One region of the Neisseria brasiliensis genome, then DNA from elsewhere that is predicted to be linked to it. Evidence: predicted binding sites of a transcription regulator. Region 1 holds the regulator's gene; each other region holds the start of a gene.
The links. Region 1 encodes FNR, which switches genes on or off when oxygen is low (the NO sensors DNR and NnrR bind a similar motif). Its sites were predicted from a motif close to TTGATNNNNATCAA; they were not measured.
Positions count from the first base shown of each region.

Region 2: GJV52_RS02415 (formate/nitrite transporter family protein) is a predicted target of FNR. The motif match lies at 1,895-1,908, and genes of this name have one in related genera.
Region 3: pflB (formate C-acetyltransferase) is a predicted target of FNR. The motif match lies at 2,517-2,530, and genes of this name have one in related genera.

Region 1 covers NZ_CP046027.1:1,678,380-1,684,183, forward strand. Annotated here, with positions in the region: gene GJV52_RS08430 (hypothetical protein) at 1-464, shown strand, start outside; gene GJV52_RS08435 (hypothetical protein) at 451-735, shown strand; gene GJV52_RS08440 (site-2 protease family protein) at 908-1,549, shown strand; gene GJV52_RS08445 (DUF1289 domain-containing protein) at 1,608-1,859, opposite strand; gene hemN (oxygen-independent coproporphyrinogen III oxidase) at 1,983-3,389, opposite strand; gene fnr (fumarate/nitrate reduction transcriptional regulator Fnr) at 3,533-4,267, shown strand; gene GJV52_RS08460 (CysB family HTH-type transcriptional regulator) at 4,351-5,301, opposite strand; gene GJV52_RS08465 (OmpA family protein) at 5,745-5,804, shown strand, end outside.
Region 2 covers NZ_CP046027.1:455,509-461,312, forward strand. Annotated here, with positions in the region: gene GJV52_RS02405 (Re/Si-specific NAD(P)(+) transhydrogenase subunit alpha) at 1-425, shown strand, start outside; gene pntB (Re/Si-specific NAD(P)(+) transhydrogenase subunit beta) at 437-1,822, shown strand; gene GJV52_RS02415 (formate/nitrite transporter family protein) at 1,966-2,757, shown strand; gene GJV52_RS02420 (formate dehydrogenase subunit gamma) at 2,850-3,521, opposite strand; gene fdxH (formate dehydrogenase subunit beta) at 3,521-4,435, opposite strand; gene fdnG (formate dehydrogenase-N subunit alpha) at 4,447-5,804, opposite strand, start outside.
Region 3 covers NZ_CP046027.1:2,016,589-2,022,392, forward strand. Annotated here, with positions in the region: gene GJV52_RS10030 (ATP phosphoribosyltransferase regulatory subunit) at 1-1,068, shown strand, start outside; gene GJV52_RS10035 (adenylosuccinate synthase) at 1,092-2,390, shown strand; gene pflB (formate C-acetyltransferase) at 2,656-4,941, shown strand; gene tnpA (IS200/IS605 family transposase) at 5,081-5,497, opposite strand; gene GJV52_RS10050 (RNA-guided endonuclease InsQ/TnpB family protein) at 5,542-5,804, shown strand, end outside.

The DNA of each region.
Region 1 (5,804 bases):
ATATCCGCTCTATTCCGCATGTTTTTGAAGCCGGTCTCAGGGTGGAAATTTTTGCAGATTATGACGAAACCGGAACCCTCCGTTCGTTTGTACTCCGCCCTGTTCCACGCCATGGTGTTGACACGCTTGCCCTAAAGGGGCAACAAATGACGATGCCGGCGAAAAAAAACCAAGCGGCTGCGCAACCGGTTTGCCGCTATTGCGTTGTTTTCGGGTGTTGCCGTGTTGGCTGCAGCTTGGTTTTGGCTGGCTGCCAATCAAAATCGCGCGAGCTTGCCGGCTTTTATTTTGCAGCTGGTAACCAGTTTTACTTTCATTCACGGCATGAACCTTTTGTTCAAATCGCGCAGGGTTTATGCGCCGGATTGTTGTTTGGCGGTTATTGCAGACCAAGCCATGATGGTGTGTGCGGCAGCGGTGGATTGGCCGACCAAAAACAGATTCGGCAGATTGATTCATCATGAAGGCGATAGATACGACGGCCTTGAAACGACGGCGGTGTTTGATTGGTACGGCATTCAAAATATCCGCCTCAATCAAAAAAGGGGCAAGGAGATATTATGGATTGATGTCTCCCCCGAACATGTTTATTTCAGCCATCATGGCGGCACCAACCTCGACGGACAAGGTTGGGACAACTGTGTGATTGCCCTGCGCTTAGATTTGTTTGCACAGCAAGAGCGGCAGAATTTATTGTGTATGCTGAAGAAGAAAACCGTTGTTTCAGTCGTCTGAAAAATCAGTCGGGCATTCAGACGGTATTCCGACTCTCTTTGCATCACCTTGAATCCCCACTTTATGCCCACATCTGCAAAATCTGTTATATTCTTGACTATTTGGCGGTTCAGACGGCCTTGATATTAGAAAAGTTGTTTCCCGCAAACAGCTTTCTGCGGAGCGAAAAACCATGTTTCAGAATTTTGATTTAGGTATTTTTTTACTGGCGGTGCTGCCGATGTTGCTGGCGATTACGGTACACGAAGCGGCGCACGGCTATGCGGCGCGTTATTGGGGCGACCCTACCGCCGAACAGATGGGCAGGCTGACGCTGAATCCGTTGGCGCATATTGACCCGATTGGCACGGTGGTGGTGCCAGCGGTGTTGCTTTTTACCACCGGTTTTATGTTTGGCTGGGCGAAACCGGTACCGGTGATTCCGCGCAATTTCCGCGATGCACGCTTGGGGATGCGTACGGTGGCGATTGCCGGGCCGTTGTCGAATCTGGTGATGGCGTTTGGTTGGGGATTGGCAGCGGTGTATGCGCCTGAATCGTATCAATTTCCGATGTCAAAAATGGCGCAATTCGGTATTTCGATTAATGCGGTGCTGTTCGTGCTGAACATGCTACCGGTGCCGCCTTTGGATGGTGGTCGCTTCGTGGACAGTTTCTTACCGGCGAAGCAATCCATGCAATACCGCAAGATTGAGCCTTACGGTACTTGGATTATTCTGCTTTTGCTGATGACCGGCGTGTTGTGGACGGTAATCGAGCCGATGGTGAACTTGATTATGTCGTTGGTGGCAGGATCTGTTGGATTAATTATTTAAAAACTGAGGCCATCTGAAGATTCAGACGGCCTTGTTGTATGTGGATTGGTAGATTATCCTAAAAATCGAGGCTGATTTGTTCGGCGTTGGATCCATCGACAGGGGCGAGTAAATCCAGTTTGCGGTTGCGGATTTTGTTTTTGCGCATACTCAACAGGCGCATGACTTGGTGTTTTTGCTCATCGCTCATCTGCTGCCAATAGAGCCGCTCTTCACGACTGCGCAAGCAGCCCTTGCAATAGCCTTTGGCATTGGCTTCGCATACGCCGATACACGGGCTGGGAATGGTGAAGAAGTCGGGCTGTTGCATGGTGGGGAAAATGTCATTTTTCTGTCATGGTAGGCGGTTATTGATGTAAAGTCAATGAGATACGGAGAAGGCCGTCTGAAAGCAGAATATGTTTCAGACGGCCTTGTCATGAAGCAAAACATTTTACACGGTTTGCGAATATTTCGCCGTGGTTTCTTTATGGCGCAAGTGGTAGTCGAATACCATGGCAATATTGCGAATCAGGAAACGGCCTTCCGGGGTCACAGTCAGACCGTGCGGCTTCAAGCGCAGCAAGCCGAGTTCGGCCAGATTCTGCAAGTCGGCCAATTCATCGGCAAAATATTGGTGGAATGGAATGCCGAACACGCTTTCGTAAATTTGGAAATCCAATGAAAAGCGACACATCAAATCTTGAATGATGTTGCGGCGCAATAAGTCGTCTTGGTTCAACTGGTAGCCGCGCATAATCGGCAAGCGGCCTTCATCGATGGCGGCATAATAGGCGTCGATGTCGCGCTCGTTTTGGGCATAGGTGCTGCCGATTTTGCCGATGCTGGACACGCCGATGGCTACTAAATCGCAATCGGCATAGGTTGAATAGCCTTGGAAATTACGCTGCAACCAGCCTTCTTTCAGGGCGATGGAAAGCTCGTCGTCAGGTTTGGCAAAGTGATCCATGCCGATGAACACATAGCCGCGGTCGGTGAGAGTTTGCACGCAGTATTGCAGCATATCGAGCTTCTCTTCGCTGCCCGGTACAGCATTGGTGTCGATGCGGCGCTGCGGTTTGAAAATATGTGGCAGGTGGGCATAGTGATACAGCGCCAAGCGGTCGGGATCGAGACTGAGCACAGTATCAATAGTGGCTTTCATGCTTTCTACCGATTGATGTGGTAAGCCGTAAATCAAATCGACGCTGACGGATTTGAAGCCGGCTTCGCGTGCGGCATCAATCACTTCTTTGGTTTCTTCAAAGCTTTGAATGCGGTTGACCGCTTCCTGCACTTTCGGATCGAAATCCTGAATGCCCACGCTCATGCGGTTGAAACCGAGTTTGCCGAGTTTGTGCACTGTTTCGCGGCTGACTTTGCGTGGGTCGATTTCAATGGAATATTCGCCGTTGGGCATCAGCTGGAAATGCTTGCGAATCATCTCAAACACGCGCTCAAGCTGGTCGTCGCTCAAGAAGGTCGGTGTGCCGCCGCCGAAGTGAAGTTGTGCCAATTGATGGCGGCCGTTGAGATGTGGGGAGAGCAATTCCATTTCGCGCTCAAGATACTCAATATAAGCATCGGCGCGGGTTTTGTCTTTGGTGATGATTTTGTTGCAGCCGCAGTAATAGCAGATGGTATTGCAAAATGGAATGTGGATATAAAGCGATAAAGGTTTGTTGAGCGCACCTAGGCCGCGTAAGTGCAGCGCATGGGTGTATTCGGCTTCGCGAAAGCCATCGTGGAAGCGGTCGGCGGTGGGATAAGACGTATAGCGTGGGCCGCTTGCCGGAAGCTTGGCAATCAAGTCGCGGTCAAATTCTGGTAGTTCGTTGTTTTGTATCGGAATTATTTTCATGATGGTCGTGTTGTGCTTATATTTTGTTTAACGAATTAGTAAAATTCGATTTAGTTTGCTAGAATGCCACATTATGATAAACCTGTCTTGATATGAGTCAAGAGAAGCTCAGTCAGTAAGAAGTTTTATAAAAAAGGTATTTTATGGCCACACACAATTCTACACATCAATTGAAAGCATTGTGTTCGACGTGTTCTTTGCGTGAACTTTGTTTGCCGGTTGGTTTGATGCCTAACGAATTTTCCCAGCTGGATGCCGTTATCCGTCAGAGCCGTCGTCTGAAAAAAGGCGAATATCTGTTCCGCGCCGGCGAACCGTTTACTTCTTTGTTTGCCATTCGTGCCGGTTTTTTCAAAACCACGGTGGCAAGCCAAGACGGACGCGACCAAGTGACCGGTTTCTTTATGTCGGGCGAATTGATCGGTATGGACGGCATTTGTTCGCATGTCCACAGCTGCGATGCCGTGGCCTTGGAAGACAGTGAAGTGTGTGAATTGCCGTTTGCCCACATGGAAGAGTTGGGACAAAACATTCCAAGCCTGCAAACCCACTTTTTCCGCTTGATGAGCCGCGAAATCGTGCGTGATCAAGGCGTGATGCTGTTGTTGGGCAATATGCGTGCCGAAGAGCGTTTGGCCGCATTTTTGTTGAATTTATCGAATCGTTTGTATTCGCGCGGTTTTGCCGCCAATGATTTCATCCTGCGCATGTCGCGTGAAGAAATCGGCAGCTATTTGGGTTTGAAGCTAGAAACCGTCAGCCGCACGTTGTCGAAATTCCATCACGAAGGTTTGATTGAAGTGGAACATAAACACATCAAGATTCTCGACTCGCAGGCCTTGAAAAAAATGGTATCCGGCTGCGCGCATGCTATGTAAGGGCTGAAAATGTCAACAGGCCGTCTGAAGTTGTGTGTTTCAGACGGCCTTTTATCTTTAGGGAAATAAACAAACGCGCTAATTTAAATGGAGAAGTCCTCCATAATCGGTGTATACAAGATACGGTCGATATTTTCACGGTTTAAATGAGGTGCAAACATCTCGATAAAGTCATAAGTATAGCCGCGTAAATAAGTATCTGAACGGATAGCAATCCAAGTGGGTGACGGCTCAAACAAATGAGCCACATCAATCAATTCCAAATCTTGATCGGCTTGCGGATCGTAAGCCATTTTTGCCATCAAGCCCGCGCCTAAGCCCAGTTTGACATACGTTTTTAGCACGTCGGTATCAGCAGCGGCTAGAGCCACTTCCGGCTGCTCCAGCTTGGCTTTGGTAAAAGCACGCGCGATGCTGCTGCTAGAATGGAAGGCGAATTCATAAGTAATTAACGGAAAGCTGGCCAAATCTTCAATGCTGAGCGGATTTCTGCAATCAAGTAAAGGATGGTTCTTAGGCACGATCACCGCATGATTCCAGTCGTAACAATTAAGTTTGCGCAATTCAGGATGGTCGTCGAGCTTTTCGGTAATAATGGCAATGTCGGCTTCACCGTTGCTGACCATCTGCGCAATAGCCGAAGGACTGCCTTGTTTGATGGTAAGATTAACTCTGGGATAACGCTTTACAAAATCAGCCACAATGTGCGGCAGGGCATAACGTGCCTGTGTATGGGTTGTGGCAATGGTGAGTGCGCCACTATCGTGGTCGGTAAACTCGCTGCCGATGTTTTTGATATTTTGCACATCACGCAAAATGCGCTCGGAAATTTCCAACACTGCTTTGCCCGGCTGGGAAACTGAAACCACGCGTTTACCGCTGCGGATAAAAATCTGAATGCCCAGCTCTTCTTCCAGTAATCGGATTTGTTTGGAAATACCCGGCTGGGAAGTAAACAGTGCGTCGGCTGCTTCGGAGACATTCAGATTATGGCGGTAAACTTCGAGTGCGTAGCGTAATTGTTGTAATTTCATGGTATTTGAGTTGTGGATATTGTGCGACAAATATGGCGTAATTTAGCATATTTTATTTAATTTTGTCGGCGTGAATCGGCTTTCTTTGGGAAGCTTTTGTTTTTTCAAGAAGTATCTAAATTCTCCATCAGAAAGTTTTAAGAAGCCATCATCGCACTTTGAAATGGTTGTTGCTTTTGTACAACGATAGAGCAAACCTTATGGGGATTTATCCATAAATAAATGACACAAGTTTGATTTTTCGGCATGATTGGTAGTCAGGAAGCAGGCAGTTTCATGATTGTTCAGAGGCATCGAGTATTGACAGTTTGCCCTCGGCTTCTTTATAGTGCAACCTGATATATCCGATTTGCCGCCATTTTATATGCTGCGGCCTGTATATTGGTAAAGTTGTGACGGTGTATTATGCATCCGTTGCATAACAATTTTGATGAGGGAATAAAATGACCAAACAGCTGAAATTAAGCGCATTGTTTGTTGCCTTGGTGGCTTCTGGCACCGCA
Region 2 (5,804 bases), 1.2 Mb from region 1:
CGATTCAAGTTTCCGCCCAGCCGCAAGCCAAGCCGTCTGAAAAAGCCGCGCCGATGGCCAAACCTGAGCCGAAACCTGTTCCATTGTGGAAAAAACTCGCCCCTGCGGTGATTGGCGCGATTCTGATTTTGTGGATTGGTGCCGTCGCCCCTGCTGCCTTTCTGAACCACTTTATCGTGTTCGTTTTGGCTTGTGTGATTGGCTATTACGTAGTGTGGAACGTATCGCACTCGCTGCACACACCACTGATGTCGGTGACCAATGCGATTTCGGGCATTATCGTGGTCGGTGCGCTGCTGCAAATCGGCCAAGGTCACGGCTTTGTGTCGTTTTTGGCGTTTATCGCGGTATTAATTGTCAGCATTAATATCTTCGGCGGCTTCTATGTTACCCGCCGCATGTTGAATATGTTCCGCAAAGGATAAGGGGTTACGATATGTCTTTAGGTTTGGTTACTGCGGCCTACATCGTCGCCGCAATTTTATTTATTTTCGCGCTGGCCGGTTTGTCAAAACAGGAAACCGCCAAGCAAGGCTGTTATTCCGGCATGGTCGGCATGGCGATTGCCTTATTTGCCACCATTTTCAGTGAGCAGTCTTCCGGCCTTTTCTGGGTTGTGTTGGCAATGGCTGCCGGTGCCGCCATCGGTATCTACAAAGCCAAAAAAGTCGAGATGACCGAAATGCCCGAGCTGATTGCCCTATTGCACAGCTTCGTCGGCTTGGCCGCGGTGTTGGTTGGTTTCAACAGCTTTATTTACCCGGGTGATGTACCTTCGGATATGCACACCATTCACTTGGTGGAAGTATTCTTGGGTGTTTTCATCGGTGCGGTGACGTTTACCGGCTCGATTGTGGCCTTTGGCAAACTCAACGGCAAAATCAGCAGCAAACCGCTGCAACTGCCGGCCAAGCATAAGCTGAATTTGGCCGCTTTGGTGGTGTCGTTTATTTTGCTGTTGGTGTTTGTATCAGCCGACGGCAGCTGGTTCGCCCTGATTGTGATGACCTTGATTGCCTTGGCTTTCGGCTGGCATTTGGTCGCTTCCATCGGCGGAGCGGACATGCCGGTGGTGGTGTCGATGCTGAACTCATACTCCGGCTGGGCAGCGGCAGCAGCGGGCTTTATGCTGTCTAACGATTTGCTGATTGTGACCGGTGCGCTGGTCGGTTCCAGCGGTGCGATTCTGTCGTACATCATGTGTAAAGCGATGAACCGCTCGTTTATTTCCGTGATTGCCGGCGGTTTTGGTTCAGACAGCACGGCAGCCGCAACGGGCAGCGGCGAAGTGGGCGAATACCGCGAAATCGATGCTGCCGGTGTAGCCGCTTTGCTGAAAGACGCGTCCAGCGTCATCATCACGCCGGGCTACGGCATGGCGGTGGCACAAGCGCAATATCCGGTGGCTGAAATCACCGAGCTGCTGCGCCAAAACGGTACGCAAGTGCGCTTCGGTATCCACCCTGTCGCCGGCCGCTTGCCGGGTCACATGAACGTATTGCTGGCCGAAGCCAAAGTTCCTTACGACATCGTGTTGGAAATGGATGAAATCAATGATGATTTCGCCGAAACCGACGTGGTATTGGTGATTGGTGCCAACGACACCGTCAACCCTGCCGCGCAAACCGACCCGAATTCACCGATTGCCGGCATGCCGGTGTTGGAAGTGTGGAATGCTAAAGAAGTGGTTGTGTTCAAACGCTCGATGAATACCGGTTACGCCGGCGTGCAAAATCCGCTGTTCTTCAATGAAAACAGCGTGATGTGTTTCGGCGATGCGAAGAAAACCGTCGATGATATTTTGGCCGAACTGAAGAAATAAGCCGAAATCAACTTGAGGCCGTCTGAAACGTTTCAGACGGCCTCAATTACATGGAATAACAAAAATACACCCTTGAGTTATATCAAGCGCGATAGCATTCTGCCACCGTAAAATAATGCTTGTATTCGATACGGACAACAAACATGAGTGATTTATACCCGCATGAAATCCTGCGCGCGACCGCTGATAAAGGCGTCGCAAAAGGCAACGGCGACGCGCTGCAACTGAGCGTCTTGGGCTTTTTGGGTGGCGCATTTATTTCCATCGGCTATCTGGCCTACATCCGCGTGGTCGGTGGTATGCCGGAAGAAATGGGCAGCTTGGCTACCCTACTCGGCGCAGCGGTTTTCCCCATCGGCCTGATTTGTATTTTATTGGGCGGCGCAGAATTAATTACCAGCAATATGATGGTGTTGCCTGTGGCCGTGATGATGAAAAAGATTACCACCGCCAAATGGCTGCGTAATTGGCTGATTGTATCGCTGGCGAATGTGCTCGGCGCATTTTTTGTGGCATGGTTTTTCGGCCATTTTTTGGGTTTGACCGAAGGCTGCTACTTGCATGAAACCATTGCCGTGGCGCAAACCAAAGTATCGGCGGATTTTGCGCATGCTTTCGTATCCGGCATTGGTTGTAACTGGATGGTGGCGATGGGCGCATGGTTGTGCTACGGTGCGCATACTTACGGCGGTAAGATTTTGGCGATTTGGTTTCCGATTATGATTTTCGTATTAATCGGTTTTCAACACGTTGTCGCCAATATGTTTGTGATTCCGGCAGCGATTTGGGGCGGCGCCGATATTTCTTGGGCGCAGTTTATGCACAATATGGTGTCGGTTTATTTGGGTAATGCAGTCGGCGGCTCAGTATTCGTCGGCATGCTTTATGTATTGGCTTACCGTAAACAGGCACAAGCAGCTGATTCTGCACATTAATCAAACAACAAAAGGCCGTCTGAAAAAATATTTTTCAGACGGCCTTTTACTATGCCATAACCCGATGATAATGCTCAGGCTAGGCTAAACCATTACAGTTTGTGTTGATTGTTGACATCGGTGATTGGCGTTTCAACCGTTTTTTCATCGGTTTTGGCCATCACTTCACGATACCATCTTGGGTGGTGTTTCTTCGCCCATTGTTGCGAAACCACACCTTCGGTCATGGCGCGAACCGTGCCCTTAACCCAAATCGCTGCGTAAACGTGCACGATAATACCGGCAATCAAAACAATCGCGGCACCGGCATGGAACAACAACGCCAAACGAATCACCGGGATCGGGAACATCTCGGCAAAATACGGACGCCATGCGATGACACCGGTAATCACCAATACCAGCATACAAGCCGTCATCAACCAGAACATGCCTTTCTGACCGCCGTTGTATTTGCCGACGTCACCCACTTCATGGCCTTTCAAAATGGTGGTCACCGACTTCATCCATTTCACATCTTCTTTATCGAAGAAGTTGAATTTCCAGTAACGGAAAAACTGAATGAAAAAGCCGATAAACATCACCACACCGATAAACGGGTGCAAAATCCGCGCCAATTGCGGCGTACCAAAAATGCCGGTCAACCAGAAAAATGCCGGATAGAAGAATGCCAAACCGGAAATGGCCAGCAAAATAAAACACAAGGCAACAACCCAGTGATTGATGCGTTCACTGCGTTTGTAACGCTGAATTAACTTTGGTTTCATTATGCATCCTCCTCACCGTGCAAGATTTTACCGTCTTTGCCGATGACTTCAGGTTTATCTTCGTCTTCGCGGTTAGGGCCTACGGTAATGTAGTGCATCCAACCGGCAACCGCTGCCGCAGCAATACCGAATGTTGCCAAAGGCTTGAGCAAACCTTTCCATACTTTCACGGTTGGGCTGATGCTTGGATTTTCAGGCAAGCCGTTGTAAAGGTTAGGTTTGTCGGCATGGTGCAAGACATACATCACGTGCGTACCGCCTACCCCTTGCGGGTCATACAGACCGGCATTTTGGTAGCCGCGGTTGTTCAAGTCTTTAATGCGCTCTTGAGCCACTTCTTTCATGTGCTCTTTGCTGCCGAACTGAATCGCGCCGGTCGGACAGGTTTTCACGCAAGCAGGCTCTTGACCGACAGCCACGCGGTCTGAACACAAGGTACATTTGTACGCACGGTTGTCTTCTTTGTTGATGCGCGGAATGTTAAACGGACAGCCTGAAATACAGTAGCCGCAGCCGATACAGTTTTCCTGATGGAAATCGACGATACCGTTTTCATACTGAATAATCGCACCCGGTGAAGGACACGCTTTCAGACAGCCCGGATCGGCACAGTGCATACAGCCGTCTTTACGAATCAGCCATTCCAGTTTGCCGTTTTCTTCGGTTTCACTGAAGCGCATCACTGTCCAGCTTTTTGCGGTCAAATCAATCGGGTTGTCGTATACGCCGACGTTTTCACCGATTTCGTCACGGATGTCGTTCCATTCCGAACACGCCACCTGACAGGCTTTACAGCCGATACAGGTGCTGACGTCGATTAATTTTGCCACTTCAACCGGTTTACGCACCTGAGGCGATGGCGTAATACCCGATGTTGCAGAGCGGCGTTTGATATCTAATGATTGTAATGCCATTGTTCCGCTCCTTACGCTTTCTCAATATTAACCAAGAAGGTTTTGTATTCAGGCGTTTGCGTGTTACAGTCGCCCACGAAAGGCGTCAGCGTGTTCACGATATACTGCTTCTGACCTGATACGTTTTCCCAACCGCCGTGCAACGGAATACCGACTTGGTGAACGGTTTTACCATTGATGGTCAATGGTTTCACACGTTTCGTTACCACGGCTTTGGCCTTGATATACGCACGTTTGGAGCTAACTTTGACCCAATCGCCTTTCTTAATGCCTTTTTCGGCAGCCAATTCTTCACTGATTTCGATGAATTGCTCAGGCTGGGCAATCATCAGCAGCTTCACAGACTTGGTCCAGAATTGGAAGTGTTCAGTCAGGCGGTAAGTGGTGCCGACATATGGGAACTCTTCAGCCGTACCGATACGGTCTTTCACGCTGTCAAACAAACGCATGGCAGGTGATTGAACCACTTTCGGATGCAGCGGGTTGGTGCCAATCGGTGATTCCAAAGGCTCGTAGTGCTCTGGGAACGGACCGTCAACCAGCTTGCGTTGTGCAAACAGACGACCCACACCTTCTTCGTTCATAATGAACGGATTCATACCGCTGCCCGGTGCTTCATCGCCTTTAAAGTCGGCTACGTCGGCACCAGTCCATTTTTTACCGTCCCACTCAATCAACACGCGGTTCGGATCCCAAGGTTTACCGTTCGGATCCAAGGATGCGCGGTTGTACAGAATACGGCGGTTGGCAGGCCATGCCCATGCCCAGCGTGGAGTGTTGCCCAAACCGGTATCGGTGTTGTCACGACGGTCCATTTGGTTACCGGCTTGTGTCCATGAACCTGAGAAAATCCAAGTAGCACACTCGGTGGTACCGTCATCACGCAATTGCGAGAAGCCGTCGAGCAATTCGCCTTTTTTACGGATCACATTGCCATTGGCATCTTTGATGTCTGCCAAGGCATAACCATTGGATTCTTTGGCCATTTCTTCCGGTGTAGGCGCCACTGGGTTTTTATAGTGCCATGCCAGCTTGGTAATCGGCTCAGGCGCAGTACCGCCTTCTTTTTCGTACATTTCTTTCAGCAAAATGTACAATTCGCCCAAAATGTCCAAGTCAGGCAAGGCTTCGCCCGGAGGGTTTTGACCCGGGTGGTGCCACTGCAACCAGCGTGAAGAGTTCACAATCGAACCGGCTTCTTCTGCGAAACATGGCGTCGGCAAGCGGAAGACTTCCGTTTGGATTTTAGACGGATCAACATCATGCGCTTCACCGTGGTTTTCCCAGAAAGAGGCGGTTTCGGTTTTCAGTGGATCCATCACGACCATGTATTTCAGCTTAGAGAATGCTTCGGTCACACGGCTAGCAT
Region 3 (5,804 bases), 340 kb from region 1:
GCTTTATTCCGCGTGCACGGTTATGAATTGGTGCAGCCGCCGCTGATGGAATACAGCAATTCGCTGCTTACCCACATCGATGCGGGCTTGTCGCTGAAAACCATCCGCGTGGCCGACCAAATCAGCGGCCGCCAATTGGGTATCCGCGCGGACATTACCCCGCAAGTAGCACGTATCGATGCGCATTTGCTTTCTGCCAATAACGGCATTAACCGTTTGTGTTACGCCGGTTCGGTATTGCATGCGCGTCCTGACGGTTTTCTGAAAACGCGTGAGCCTTTGCAGGTCGGGGCGGAGCTTTACGGCTTTACTGATATCGCTGCTGATATTGAAGTCGTTGACTTGATGCTCAAAAGCATGAAAATCGCCGATTTGGGTGAGTTGCTATTGTCTTTGGGGCATGTTGGCGTGTTTCGTGCTTTGGCGCAGGCAGCGCAACTAAATGAAGAGCAAGCTGCGCAATTATTGGCTTTAATGCAGGATAAAGATGCCCAAGCCGTAGCCAATGAAGTGAAAGCATGGAAACTAGACGGCATGTGGGCAAAAGCGTTTACTTTGTTGCCAAGCTTATATGGTGGCCGTGAAGTATTAACTGAAGCACGTGCTAAATTGCCGGATTTGTTTGCTGTTGGTCAGGCTTTAGATGAATTGCAAGCGATTTGCGATGCCTTCCCTGAGCAAAATGTGCACATCGACTTATCGGAATTGCGTGTTGATAATTACCACACCGGTTTGCTGTATGCTGCTTATGGCTCGAAAAGCCATGATGCTGTCGCGCGTGGTGGCCGTTATGATGGATTGGGCGAATATTTTGGGCGTTCGCGTCCGGCCACCGGATTCAGTTTCGACTTACGCAGCTTTATCGGTCGCTTGCCAAAAATCGATCGCCAATCGGTGGTGATGGTGGCGCAAAAAGATGTGCTCAATGCCAAACAGGCGATTGAAGATTTGCGTGAACAAGGTCAGTGTGTGATTGTTGATTACGGCATGGAACACAATGGCTCAAAAGATATTGCAGGCCGTCTGAAAGAAATCGACGGTGAGTGGAAAATCATTGAAATTAATTAATTTTTAGATCAGGATTTTGATTTATGGCTAAGAATGTTGTCGTAATCGGCGCGCAATGGGGCGACGAAGGTAAAGGTAAGATTGTTGACTGGTTGGCAGAAGAAACCACTGGCGTGGTGCGTTTTCAAGGCGGCCACAATGCAGGCCACACTTTGGTGGTAGGCGGTAAAAAAACCATTTTGCGCCTGATTCCAAGCGGTATTTTGCATGAGCAACTGGATTGCTTCATCGGCTCGGGTGTGGTGGTTTCGCCGGAAGCATTGCTGGGTGAAATTGATGAATTGAACGCCGCCGGTGTGAAAAACGTAGAAGGCCGTCTGAAAATTGCGCCGACTGCTCCTTTGATTCTGCCTTACCACATTGCCTTGGATCAGGCGCGTGAAGCGTCTCGCGGCAAAGGCAAAATCGGCACCACCGGCCGCGGTATTGGCCCTGCCTATGAAGACAAAGTGGCTCGTCGCGCGATTCGTGTGGGCGATTTGCTGAATCTGGACAAAATTCCTGAAAAGTTAGAAGCGATTTTGGCTTACTATAATGTTCAGTTGCAACATTTGCATGGTGCTGAGCCGGTAAAAGCGGAAGACGTGATGGCGGTGATTGAAAAAGTGGCGCCGCGCATTGTACCGATGATTACCGATGTATCACGCGTGTTGAACGATAAATCACAAGCCGGTGAAAAATTGCTATTTGAAGGTGCGCAAGGTACCTTGCTTGACATCGACTACGGTACTTATCCGTTTGTGACCTCGTCTAACTGCTTGGCCGGTGCGGCCTCTGCCGGTGCCGGTGTGGGTCCGCAAATGTTGGATTATGTGTTGGGCATCGTGAAAGCGTACACCACACGCGTGGGCTCGGGTCCGTTCCCAACGGAATTGTTCTGCGAAGTGGGTGCGGGTTTGGCCGAACGTGGTCATGAGTTTGGCTCGGTTACCGGCCGTGCACGCCGTTGCGGTTGGTTCGACGCCGCCGCTTTGAAACGCTCGATTCAGGTAAACGGTATTTCCGGTATGTGTATCACCAAATTGGACGTGATGGACGGTATCGAAGAAATCAAGATTTGCATCGGCTACGAATTGCCGGATGGAAGCAAAACCGACATCCTGCCTTGCGGCTCCGATACTGTGGAATTGTGCAAACCGATTTTTGAAACCATGCCAGGCTGGACGGAATCCACTTTTGGCGTGAAAGAATACGATGCCTTGCCGGAGAATGCCAAAGCCTATCTGAAGCGCATTGAAGAAATCTGCGGCGCGCCGGTGGCGATTGTTTCGACTGGCCCTGATCGTGAAGAGACCATTGTGCTGCATCATCCGTTTGCATAACGAGGCCGTCTGAAATTCAGCCCTTAAAATCGACAAGATTTTAAGGGCTGAATTATTTTATTCTACGCCGATTTTTAGAAAATTTCAGGGTAATCTAAATGTAGTTTTAAGTAGCTATAATCGGACTTGATATAAATCAACTCGGGCTAGATAAGTAGTTTTATTTCATGTTTATTCCTATCTCTTTAGGGCAAAAAGTGCTATTCTTAATATATAAATTATCTAGTTCACTTTGCTTTTACTTTATTTAAAATAGGAGTTTGATATGTCTGCTGATGTACAAGAACGCCCATTAGGTTGGGAAGGCTTTGTAGGCGGCGACTGGGAAACCAGCGTAGATGTTCGTGACTTTATTCAGAAAAACTACACACCTTACGAAGGCGATGCCAGCTTCTTAGCGCCGGCTACTGAAGCCACAACTAAATTGTGGGCAGAAGTGATGGAAGGCATCAAAGTTGAAAACCGTACCCACGAGCCTTATAAAATTGATGCGCAAGTGGTTTCCGGTATTACCAGCCATGCGCCGGGTTATATCGACAAAGATTTGGAAACCATCGTTGGCCTGCAAACCGATGAGCCTTTGAAACGCGCCATCATGCCGTTTGGCGGTCTGAAAATGGTGAAAGATGCGTGTAAGGTCTATAACGTTGATTTGAATCCTGAAGTCGAAGAAGTCTTCACCAAATACCGTAAAACACACAACCAAGGTGTGTTTGACGTATATACCCCTGATATCCGCCGTTGCCGCAAATCAGGCGTGATTACCGGTTTGCCTGATGCCTATGGTCGCGGTCGTATCATTGGCGACTACCGCCGTGTGGCTTTGTACGGTATTGATTTCTTGATGAAAGACAAACTGAATCAATACAACTCATTGCAAGCAGATTTGGAAAACGGCGTGAATTTGGAGGAAGTAATCCGCCGCCGCGAAGAAATCAACGACCAATACAATGCCTTGGCGCAAATGAAAGAAATGGCAGCGTCTTATGGCTACGATATTTCTAAACCGGCGACCAATGCGCAAGAAGCGATTCAGTGGACTTACTTCGCTTACTTGGCTGCCGTGAAATCGCAAAACGGTGCCGCCATGTCGTTTGGTCGTGTATCCTCATTCTTGGATATCTACATCGAGCGCGATTTGCAAAAAGGCTTGATTACCGAGAGCCAAGCGCAAGAATTCATTGACCATTTGGTGATGAAACTGCGTATGGTACGCTTCCTGCGTACCCCTGAATACGATCAATTGTTCTCAGGCGACCCGATTTGGGCAACCGAATCGATTGGCGGTATGGGCTTAGACGGCCGCACCTTAGTGACCCGAAGCAACTTCCGCGTATTGCATACCCTTTACAATATGGGTCCTTCACCAGAGCCAAACATCACTATTTTGTGGTCTGAGCAATTGCCGCAAGGCTTTAAGGAATTCTGCGCCAAAGTTTCGATTGACACTTCATCAGTTCAATACGAAAACGATGATTTGATGCGCCCTGATTTCAACAGCGATGACTACGCGATTGCCTGCTGTGTGAGCCCGATGATTATCGGTAAACAAATGCAGTTCTTCGGTGCGCGTGCTAACTTGGCCAAAACCTTGTTGTACGCAATCAACGGCGGTGTGGACGAAAAATCGAAAGAGCAGGTAGGTCCTAAATCTGACCCGATTCTGGATGAAGTATTGGATTTTGACACCGTATTTGCCCGCATGGATCAATTCATGGATTGGTTGGCAACTCAATATGTCACCGCCTTAAACATCATCCACTACATGCACGACAAATACTCATACGAAGCCGCGCTGATGGCCTTGCATGACCGCGACATCATCCGCACCATGGCTTGCGGCATTGCCGGTTTGTCTGTGGCAGCCGACTCGCTGTCTGCCATCAAATATGCTAAAGTGAAACCGATTCGCGATGAAAACGGCGTTGCGGTTGACTTTGAAATCGAAGGCGAATATCCGCAATTCGGTAACAATGACGACCGTGTTGACGAAATCGCTTGTGATTTGGTAGAGCGCTTCATGCGTAAAGTGGCTACCCACAAAACCTATCGCGATGCGATTCCGACTCAATCCGTGTTGACCATTACTTCCAACGTGGTTTATGGTAAGAAAACCGGTAACACCCCAGACGGCCGTCGCGCTGGTGCGCCTTTCGGCCCGGGCGCCAACCCTATGCACGGCCGCGATGTGAACGGTGCGGTTGCTTCGTTGACTTCAGTAGCGAAACTGCCGTTTGAATTTGCCAAAGACGGTATTTCTTATACCTTCTCGATTGTGCCGGGCGCCTTAGGTAAAGACGAACGCTCACGCGAACGCAATTTGGCCGGTTTGATGGATGGTTATTTCCACCACGAAGCCGGTGAATTGGAAGGAGGCCAACACTTGAACGTCAACGTGTTGAACCGTGAAACCTTGCAAGATGCGATGGAAAATCCGGATAAATATCCGCAATTGACCATCCGCGTATCCGGCTATGCCGTGCGTTTCAACTCATTAACCCGCGAGCAACAACAAGACGTGATTACCCGTACCTTCACGGAAACCATGTAATCTGAGTGTGGGTTGTGAACACAATGCCGGGTGATGAGTCCGGCATTGTGTTTATCAGGCTGCGCCGTAAAACTTCGCCGTTCACGGCGGAGATATAAGGCGCGGACTGCGTAGCAGTCCTAAAACCGTTGATATTCAGTTAATCAGGCGTTTTCTGCTGTTCAATATACTGCCGAATAATCGTAATCGGCGCACCACCACAGCTACCTGCAAAATAAGACGGCGACCACAACGCACCGCCCCATAATTTTTGTTTGATGCTTGGATAATTTTTCTGTCTAATCATGCGGCTAGATACACCTTTCAAGCTGTTCACCAGTTTTGAAATAGACACTTTGGGCGGATAGTTCACAAGTAAATGAACATGGTCATCTTCGCCGTCAAATTCCACCAGTTGCGCTTCAAAATCGGTGCAGACGCTCTCAAAAATACCGCGCATATCGTCCAAAATTTCTTTTGTGAACACTTTTCGGCGATATTTTGCGACAAATACCAAATGTACATGAAGATTAAAAACAACGTGCCGACCACGTCTTAAATCAGTTTCTTTTTCCATAGACCAAGTGTAAAATTGCTAAAAATTCCATTATCCATGAAATCATGTTAATACTCAAAACATTCAAATTTGAACTGATGCCAAACGGCGAGCAAATCCGCAAAATGAAACAATTTTGCGGTTGTTCGCGTTTCGTATTCAATCGTGCTTTGGCGTATCAAAACGAACAATATCAACAAGATAATTCGTTCAAATTTAGCTACACCAAAATCGCAAATTTGCTGCCTGAATGGAAACGAGAATTAGACTGGCTAAAAGACTGCCACAGCCAAGTTTTGCAGCAAAGTTTGAAAGACTTGGAAAGCGC